Regions from separate parts of the Methylobacterium sp. 001424705 genome, predicted to be linked through region 1. Evidence: predicted binding sites of a transcription regulator. Region 1 holds the regulator's gene; the other holds the start of a gene.
What was found. The regulator HrcA, encoded in region 1, represses chaperone genes, less so after heat shock. The targets are predictions, from matches to a motif close to GTTAGCACTCNCNNNNNGNGAGTGCTAAC.
Positions count from the first base shown of each region.

Region 2: a site for HrcA is predicted at 1,923-1,951, ahead of groES (co-chaperone GroES). Genes of this name have one in related genera too.

Region 1 is NZ_JCBANU010000012.1:54,070-59,068, reverse strand. Features, by position in the region: gene rdgB (RdgB/HAM1 family non-canonical purine NTP pyrophosphatase) at 1-598, opposite strand, end outside; gene rph (ribonuclease PH) at 595-1,323, opposite strand; gene hrcA (heat-inducible transcriptional repressor HrcA) at 1,588-2,643, shown strand; gene AC6EUL_RS11125 (DUF1236 domain-containing protein) at 2,706-3,605, opposite strand; gene AC6EUL_RS11120 (MFS family transporter) at 3,903-4,999, shown strand, end outside.
Region 2 is NZ_JCBANU010000001.1:307,672-312,670, reverse strand. Features, by position in the region: gene groL (chaperonin GroEL) at 1-1,481, opposite strand, end outside; gene groES (co-chaperone GroES) at 1,567-1,854, opposite strand; gene AC6EUL_RS01460 (magnesium transporter CorA family protein) at 2,068-3,078, shown strand; gene AC6EUL_RS01455 (lipopolysaccharide biosynthesis protein) at 3,167-4,621, shown strand; gene AC6EUL_RS01450 (FAD-binding protein) at 4,723-4,999, shown strand, end outside.

The DNA.
Region 1 (4,999 bases):
CGAAGGCGCGGGCGCGATGCGACAGGGCGTTGCCGGTCTGCCAGTCGACGCCGTGCTTCTCCGCGGAGGAGATCTCCCCGAAGGTGCGGTGGTCGCCGTCGGGCTGGAACATCGGGTCGTAGCCGAACCCGCTCGCGCCGCGCGGCGGCACGAGTTCGCCGAAGACCCGGCCCTCGAAGGTCTCGGTGTGGCCGTCCGGCCAGGCGATCACCAGGGCGGAGACGAAGTGCGCCCGCCGGGTGGTGGCGCCGCGCTTGTCGAGTTCGGCTGCGATGCGGGCCATGGCGGCCGAAAAATCCTTCGACGGACCGGCCCAGCGCGCCGAGAACAGTCCCGGTGCTCCATCGAGCGCGTTGACGCAGAGCCCGGAATCATCGGCGAAGGCCGGCAGCCCCGAGGCCGTCGCGGCGGCCAGCGCCTTGATGGCGGCGTTCTCGGCGAACATCGTGCCGGTCTCGTCGGGTTCCGGCAGGCCGAGTTCGCCGGCCGAGACCGCCTCGACCCCGAAGGGCGCCAGCAATTCGCGCATCTCCACGAGCTTGCCGGCATTGTGGGTCGCGATGACGACGCGGCCCGTGAGGATGCGATGCCCGCTCATGCGGCGGCTCCCGGCGCGATGGCCTGCTTCTGGAGGGCGACGAGGGACTGGATGCCGCCCTTGGCGAGGCGCATCAGCTCGAACAGTTCCTCCTCGGAGAACGGCTTGCCCTCGGCGGTGCCCTGCACCTCGACGAGGCCGCCGGTGCCCGTGATGACGAAATTGGCGTCGGTCTCGGCGCCCGAATCCTCGGCGTAGTCGAGGTCGAGGACGGGCTTGCCCTTGTAGATGCCGCAGGAGACCGCCGCCACGTGGTCGCGCAGGGGGTCGACCGAGATGATCGAGCGGCCGCGCATCCAGGTGAAGCAGTCGTGCAGGGCGATCCAGGCCCCGGTGATCGCCGCGGTGCGGGTGCCGCCGTCGGCCTGGATCACGTCGCAATCGACGGTGATCTGGCGCTCGCCGATCGCCGGCAGGTTGGTGACGGCGCGGAGCGACCGGCCGATCAGGCGCTGGATCTCCTGGGTCCGGCCGGAGGGCTTGCCCGAATTGACCTCGCGCCGGGTGCGCTCGTGGGTGGCGCGCGGCAGCATGGCGTATTCGGCCGTCACCCAGCCCTTGCCGGAGCCCCGCAGCCAGCCGGGGCCGCGCTCCTCCAGCGAGGCCGTGCAGAGCACCTTGGTGTCGCCGAAGCTGACGAGGCAGGACCCCTCGGCATGGCGGGAGACGGCGCGCTCCAGGGTGACCGTGCGCAGTTCGTCGTTCGCGCGCTTCGAGGGCCGCATGCCGCTCTCCTTACCGGTGTCGATGGAGTGCGGCTTTACGGTTCCGGCCCCCGCCCGGCAAGCGAGGTCGGGCGGATTGCCGGCGCCGCCTGTGAGCCCGAGGTGCGGAACGCCTACCGCGGCCAAGCGGTTTCTCGTATTCTCCCTGCGTCCGCCAGGGGCGACGGTGGACGGCATTGTGTAAAGCACGGGAGACCGTCACACTCTCCGCCTCAGGAATGGAATGTGACCGAGCCCGCCCGCCCCTTCTCCACATCGCAGCAGATGCAGGTTCTCAGCGCGCTGAACGAACGCTCGCGTGAAATCTTCCGGCAGATCGTCGAGAGCTATCTGACGACCGGCGAGCCGGTCGGCTCGCGTAACCTCGCGCGCATCCTGCCCATGGCCCTGTCGCCGGCTTCGATCCGGAACGTCATGGCGGATCTCGAGCATTCCGGGCTGATCTTCGCACCCCACGCCTCGGCCGGCCGTCTGCCCACGGAGCAGGGCCTGCGCTTCTTCGTCGATGCGATGCTGGAGCTCGGCGATGTCGGGCGTGAAGAGCAGGAGCGGATCGAGGCGCAGATGCGCGCGGCCGCCTCGGGCCATACCTTCGATTCCGCCCTGGCCGAGGCCTCGATGCTGCTCTCAGGGATCTCCCGTGGGGCCGGCGTGGTGCTCACCACCAAGACCAACGTCCACCTGAAGCATATCGAGTTCGTCCGCCTCGATCCGACCCGGGCGCTGGTCGTCCTGGTCTCCGACGACGGCTCGGTGGAGAACCGCCTCCTCGACCTGCCGGCGGGCCTGCCGGCGGGGGCTCTCCAGGAGGCCTCGAACTACCTGAACGCCCGGCTCCAGGGCCGGACCCTGGGGACGCTCCGCGCCGAGATCGAGTCGGGCCGGCAAGCGATGAAGCGCGAACTTGACGTGATCACCGAGCGCCTCGTGGATGCCGGCCTCGCCGTCAGCGTCGGCCCCTCGGATGCCCGGCAGCTCATCGTGCGCGGTCAGGCCAATCTCCTGGACGACCTGCGGGCCGCCGAGGATCTCGACCGCATCCGCCTGCTGTTCAACGACCTCGAGACCCAGAAGGACGTGATCGAACTCCTGTCCCGGGCCGAGGGCGGCGAGGGCGTGCGCATCTTCATCGGCTCGGAGAACAAGCTCTTCTCGCTCTCAGGCTCCTCGATGATCGCGGCTCCGTTCCGCGACGGGTCGCAGAAGATCGTCGGCGTGGTGGGGGTCATCGGCCCGACGCGCCTGAACTATGCCCGCATCGTGCCGATGGTCGACTACACCGCACGGGTGGTCTCCGGCCTCCTCGACCGCAAGCGCTGAGCGGAAAACGCGAAGGGGCGGAGCCTGAAGCCCCGCCCCCGACGCGGTTCCGATCGCTCGGGTCAGCCGCGGATCACGTCGACGATCTCATAGGTGTCGGGATCGACGATGACGATGTCGTCGTCCACCAGCACGTAGCGGTAATCCTCGTATTCCGGCGCGATCCGGACGATGTCCGGCGGCAGGTCGTAGAGGGTGTAGCTGCGGGCGATAGCCGTGCCGACGGTGAGCGCGAAGGCGCCGGCGGCGAGGCGTGGGATGCCCCGGCGGAACACGCTCTGGCGGAACTCGGTGCGCTGCGGCGCCCCCAGGCGGCCATAGGCGCCGCGGACGGCGCCGCGATCGCCACGGTCGCCGCGACCACCCCGGCCCTCGCGCTCGACGCGGCCGTCGCGACCGCCGCGCTCATCGCGGTCGGCCCGTCCACCGCGCTCCTCGCGGCCGTCGCGATCAGCCTTGCCGCCCCGATCGCCCTTGCCGTCGCGGTCCGCCTTGCCGTCGCGATCTCCCTTGCCGTCCCGGTCGCCCCGGCCGTCTCGTGCCGCGGCGCCACCGTCTTCGCGGCCGCCGCGCTCTCCGGCCGCCTGACCCGGACGACCGTCCTGCCGCCCTGCGCCACCCTCGGCGCCACGGCCACCGGCCTCGCCGCGCTGGGCCCCACCGGCCGGACCGGCCCCGGTCTCCGCACCGCCGGCTTCGCCGCCCCGCATGCCGGCGCCACCGCCCGCACCGCCACCGGCGCCACCGCGCATTCCGCCGGCACCACCCGCACCCGGACCCGCGCCACCGGCACCGCCGCCCGCGCCCATGCCGGCGCCGCCACCCCCGGCACCGCCTGCGCCGCCCCCGGCACCGCCTGCCCCGCCACCAGCGCCGCCGCCCGGCCCGCCCTGCGCGAACGCGCTCGCTGCGCCGATCACCAGGGCCGCCGCCGTCACCGTGCTCCGAAAGAGCTTGCTCATGGGATCGTTTCCACTCTCGTTGTTGTCGGACGCCGCTCGACGTCGATGCCGTCCGCAACGAGGATCTTCGAGAAACCGTTCCCGGATTTCTTGCGCTGATCTTGCTGCTGATCGCGATCAGCCTATTGACTCGGTACAGCCAAGCTCAGGAGCACGTCTTCCACAGCGTGGTTTCATCGTCATCTTGGCCGTGTCCGACAACCCGCTGATCGCCCTTTGGAAATCGCGTTCGAGGCGATAACGTCCCCGTCAAGCAAGCCGCGGAACGGCATTGTTCAGATCACAGGGATGAGACGTATGACAGGTGGGGCCGGGACCATTCCGACCAAGGCGGAGGACGCCGCCGACAACCGACGCCGGATCAAGGCGATCGTCGCCTCCTCGTCGGGCAATCTCGTCGAATGGTTCGATTTCTACTGCTACGCGTTCTTCGCGCTCTACTTCGCACCGGTGTTCTTTCCCGCCGGCGACAGCACCAGTCAGCTCCTGCAATCGGCCGCCGTGTTCGCGGTGGGCTTCTTCATGCGCCCGATCGGCGGCTGGCTGTTCGGCCGCATCGCCGACCGCCTCGGCCGCAAGACCTCGATGCTGATCTCGGTGCTGATGATGTGCGCCGGGTCGCTGATGATCGCGGTGCTGCCGACCTACGCCACGGTCGGGCAGCTCGCGCCGGCCCTGCTGCTGCTCGCCCGGATGATCCAGGGCCTGTCGGTGGGCGGTGAGTACGGCACCAGCGCCACCTACATGAGCGAGATCGCCGTGAAGGGCCGTCGCGGCTTCTTCGCCTCCTTCCAGTACGTCACCCTGATCGGCGGCCAGCTCCTCGCCTCGCTGGTGCTGATCATCCTCCAGAGCTTCCTCACCGCGCAGGAACTGACGGCCTGGGGCTGGCGCATCCCGTTCGTCATCGGCGCCATCGCGGCGGTGGTCGCGCTCTACCTGCGTTCGTCGCTGGCCGAGACGGCGACCAAGGAAGACATGGCCAAGAAGGATTCCGGCACCTTCGCGGCCCTGTTCAAGCACTGGCGCGCCTTCTGCGTGGTGCTGGCCTACACCGCCGGCGGCTCGTTGAGCTTCTACACCTTCACCACCTACATGCCGAAGTACCTCTTTAACACGGCGCATATCGACAAGGTCACGGCCTCGCAGATTTCCACCGCCGCCCTGTTCGTCTACATGATCATCCAGCCGTTCTTCGGCTGGTTGTCGGACCGGATCGGGCGCAAGGCCAACATGCTGCTCTACAGCGGCCTCGGGACCCTGATGGTGGTGCCGCTGATGACCGCCATCGGGTCCACGCAGAACGCGGTCCTGTCCTTCGCGCTGATCATGGTCGGCCTGATCGTGATCAGTTTCTACACCGGCATTAGCGGCATCGTGAAAGCCGAGCTGTT
Region 2 (4,999 bases), on a different contig from region 1:
CCGGCCTGGATCATGTCGACGTACTCTTCGGTCTGGGCGTTGAAGCCGAAGGTGATCGAGGACGTGTTGTCGGTGATCTTGCCGACCACGATCGAGCCCTCGACGCCGGAATTCGCGGCGATCTGGCGGATCGGAGCCTCGAGGGCCTTCAGCACGATCTTGATGCCGGCCTGGACGTCCGGGTTGTCGCTCTTGAGAGCACGGACGGCCTCACGGGCACGGAGGAGGGCGGTGCCGCCGCCGGGGACGATGCCCTCTTCCACCGCAGCGCGGGTGGCGTTGAGCGCGTCGTCGACGCGGTCCTTCTTCTCCTTGACCTCGACCTCGGTCGCGCCGCCGACGCGGATGACCGCGACGCCGCCGGCGAGCTTGGCCAGACGCTCCTGGAGCTTCTCACGGTCGTAGTCCGAGGTGGTCTCCTCGATCTGCGCCTTGATCTGGCCGACGCGCGCTTCGATATCCGCCTTCTCGCCGAGACCGTCGATGATCGTGGTGGTCTCCTTCTCGATGCGGATGCGCTTGGCGCGGCCGAGCATCGGGAGGGTGACGTTCTCGAGCTTGATGCCGAGATCCTCGGCGATCATCTGACCCTGGGTCAGGATCGCGATGTCCTCGAGCATGGCCTTGCGGCGATCGCCGAAGCCCGGAGCCTTGACGGCCGCGACCTTCAGGCCGCCGCGCAGCTTGTTGACAACGAGCGTAGCGAGCGCCTCGCCCTCGATGTCCTCGGCGATGATGACGAGCGGCTTGCCGGTCTGCACCACGGCCTCGAGAACCGGCAGCATCGCCTGAAGCGAAGACAGCTTCTTCTCGTGGATGAGGATGTAGGGGTCCTCGAGCTCGGCGACCATCTTCTCCGCATTCGTAATGAAGTACGGGGAGAGGTAGCCGCGGTCGAACTGCATGCCCTCGACGACGTCGAGTTCGGTCTCGGCCGTCTTGGCTTCCTCGACGGTGATGACACCCTCGTTGCCGACCTTCTGCATGGCGTGGGCGATCATCTCGCCGATTTCCTTGTCGCCGTTGGCCGAGATGGTGCCGACCTGGGCAACTTCCTCGGACGAGGCGACCTTCTTGGCGCGGCTCGTGATGTCCTTCACGGCGGCGGTGGTAGCGAGGTCGATGCCGCGCTTCAGGTCCATCGGGTTCATGCCGGCGGCGACGTACTTGGCGCCTTCGCGGACGATGGCCTGCGCCAGAACGGTGGCCGTGGTGGTGCCGTCACCCGCGATGTCGTTGGTCTTCGAGGCCACTTCGCGCACCATCTGGGCGCCCATGTTCTCGAACTTGTCGGCGAGCTCGATCTCCTTGGCGACGGTGACGCCGTCCTTGGTGATGCGCGGGGCGCCGAAGGACTTCTCGATGACGACGTTGCGGCCCTTGGGGCCGAGCGTGACCTTCACCGCGTCGGCGAGGATGTCGACGCCACGGAGCATCTTCTCGCGGGCGTCGGAGGCGAAGCGGACTTCTTTCGCTGCCATGTCAGATCCTTGTCAGTGATGGGCCCCGAGGCGCCGGACGGCACCCTCGAAGGGCTCGTGAACGGGAGGAGAACCGAAACCCGACTTAGGCGACGACGCCCATGATGTCGGATTCCTTCATGATCAGGAGGTCCTGACCGTCGATCTTGACCTCGGTGCCGGACCACTTGCCGAACAGGACGCGGTCGCCGGCCTTGACGTCGAGCGGGTTCACCCGGCCGGCCTCATCGCGGGCGCCGGGACCGACGGCGACGATCTCGCCCTCTTGCGGCTTCTCCTTGGCGGTATCCGGGATGATGATGCCGCCCTTGGTCTTCTCTTCGCCTTCGATGCGGCGGACGACGACACGGTCGTGCAGCGGACGGAACTTCATGAGCTGCCCTCTTGCTTCAAATTCGTGGATGGCGTTGATGCGGCGCGGCAGCGCGCTCAACCCAGGCCGTTAGCACTCGCCTTGGGTGAGTGCTAACGATGGCGTCGAGTTAGGCGCGGAAGCCGTTCGAGTCAAGACTGTCGCAGGCTCCGACGACGATCCGGCGACAGGATCATCCCCCGATCCCACAAGCCGCCGGAAAGTCCTTCGCGGATGATCAAGCTTCATGGTCCGCAGGGCGCGGTCGAGCCCGAGGCACAGGCGCCCGCGACAGCCTATCCGTCGGAGGTCGTATGGATCGATCTCGATGATCCGAGCGCCGAGGAGGCCGAACGGGTCGAGGCCTGCACCGGCATCCGGGTCCCTTCGCGCAAGGCCCTCAGCGAGGTGGAGAATTCGAGCCGCCTGAGGCGTTTGAAGACCGGGTTCTCACTCTCAACCCCGATGGTCACCTTCGACAAGCTCGATACGCAGTTGAAGCCGTTGGGCTTCGTGCTGACCCGGGACCGCCTCGTCACCGTGCGCTTCCACGAATTGCGGGCTTTCGCGGAGGTCAAGAAGCGCATCGACACCGGCGATGGGCCGGGCACCACCTCCACCGAGATCTTCCTTCTCCTGATAGAGGAGCTCGTCGACAGCCTCGCCGATGCCCTCGAGGACATGGGCGCCGACCTCGACGAGTTGTCCACGCGGATCTTCGATTTCGACGTCCGCAGCGGTGCGCCTGCCGGGGACACCAAGCTGCGCAACCACACGCCGCGCCGGCGCGACCTGGCGCTGCGCCGAATCCTGCGCGGCATCGGACGCCGCGGGAAGACCCTCGGTAAGGTCCGGTCGAGCCTCCTCGGCCTGGAGCGGATCGTGCCCTTCGTGGCCAACGAGTGCGAGCATATCCTCGGCGAGGAACAGGTGCCGCGCTTCGAGGCCGTGCGGCGCGACATTGCCTCCCTCGACGAGTTCGAGATCCGGCTCTCCGAGAACGTCCAGTTCCTTCTCGACGCGACCCTCGGCTTGATCAGCATCGAGCAGAACAACACCTTCCGCGTTCTCACCGTGGCATCGGTGGTCGGCATTCCGCCGACCCTGATCGCTTCGATGTACGGAATGAACTTCAAGCACATGCCCGAACTCGAATGGGCCTACGGCTATCCCTACGGCCTCGCGCTCATCCTCGTAAGCGCCATCATTCCGATCGTTTTCTTCCGCATCCGGGGTTGGTTGTAACCGGTTAATGGACTGTCAGGCCTCCTGCGCTAGAGCTGTGCGCGGCGATGCCCCGTCCAGCCGGCCTCCGAGGATGACCCGTCGCGCCATGGCCGTGATCGCTGCCTTCGTCCTCAATGCCGGCCTGAACTTCGTCCTCGGCCTCCTCATCGCCAAGCTGCTGGGACCAGCGGAGTTCGGTCTGTTCGCTCTGGCGACCGCCGGTGCGATCGTGGCCAACACCGTCCTGTTCGAGTGGCTGCGTCTGTCCGCGACACGATTCTATTCAGCCCGGGTCCGCATCGACGAGCCCTGGATCCGGCAGGGTTTGGACCGGGCCTACATGGCCCTCACGCTCAGTCTCTTCGTGGCGGCCTTGATCTGCGCGGGACTGGGTTTCACGCTCGAGCCCAACGCGGGAAGCCGCCTGGCGATCACAGCGGGCGCCGCGGTCGCCGCATTGGGCATCGGCGTGTTCGATTATCACGCAGCGCTCGCCCGGGCGCGCTTCGACGGCCGGCTGTACTTCAATCTCGTCGCGGTGAAGAACGGCCTCGCCTTCGTGCTGATGGCGGGTGCCGCCTGGTTCTTCCCCCAACCCGTCTGGGTTCTGACGGCGGCCGGGATCAGCCAAGCCTTCGCGATCCTGCTGCTGTATCGACCGCTGCGCGATCCGATCGTTCCACGCGTACGGCTGAAGCTGCGGGAAGCCTGGCGGCTCTTCGTCGCCTACGGCCTACCCCTCATCGCGGCCAACGCGATCTACCAGCTGCTGCCGTTCCTCAATCGGGGCAGCATCGCGTCCCATGCGGGCCTCGCCGAGGCGGGCTACTTCGCCCTCGCCGCCGATGTCACCACTCGGAGCATCGGCACCCTCGGGACCGCCCTCGATCTGCTGCTCTTCCAGCTCGCGGTCCGGGTCGAGGAGGAACAGGGGCGTGCCGCGGCCGAGCGCCAGGTCGGGCTCAATATCGGCGTGGTGGTTGCGCTGCTTCTGCCCTGCGCGGTCGGGTTCTGGGCCGTGCTCCCGGCCCTCGAGGCGCTGGTGGTGCCGGAGGCCTACCGCGGCCCCTTCGCCGCTTATGCGGGGCTGATGGTTCCGGGCTTCTTCTGCCTCGCGATGACCAACTTCGCCCTCAATCCGATCTTCCAGATTCGTCGGCGCACGCGCCCGGTCATCGCCGCCGCTCTGGTTGGGCTCGCCCTCAACGGGCTCGGGCTGTGGCTCCTGCCGTCCCGGTACGGTCCCGAGGGCGTCGCGATCGCACAGACCGCCGGCCTCGGGGCCGCCACCCTCATCCTGGCCTGGCGTGCGCTCACGGGACCCCAGCGCCTGCACCTGCCCTGGTGGGAAATCCTGGCTGCCAGCATCGCCTCCCTCGCCATGGCGCTCTGCCTGTTACCCCTGCGCCATATCGAGCCGACACGGGCGCTGCTGCTTTCCGTGCCTCTCGGCGTGGCGATCTACGGTGCGCTCGTCTGGCTCTTCGACATCGCGGGCCTGCGCGGTCACGTGGCGGCGCGGTTGACCCGTTCACCACCCGAGACCGCACCGGCCGAATAGCCGTTCCTGACCGGATGCCATCGGCGTGAACCTCCTCTAAGGTGGCTCCACAGGAACAGGATCGAGGGTGCCGCAGAGTGCCCCGGATCGGGTGGGATTCGATGCGTACATATGAGCCTCACGACGAGGGCGCCGCGGCCGAGATCGTCCGCGGGGCGGTCGAGAGCCCGGAGCGGCTTCGCCTCGTTGGCGGAGCGACCAAGGCTGGGATCGGCCGACCGGCCCAGGACGAAGCGACGCTCTCCAGCGTGGCTCTGACCGGCATCACACTCTATGAACCCGCCGAGATGGTCGTCGCCGCCCGGGCCGGGACGCCCCTGGCCGAGGTTCAGGCCCTCCTCGCGGCGCGCGGTCAGATGCTGCCCTTCGAGCCCATGG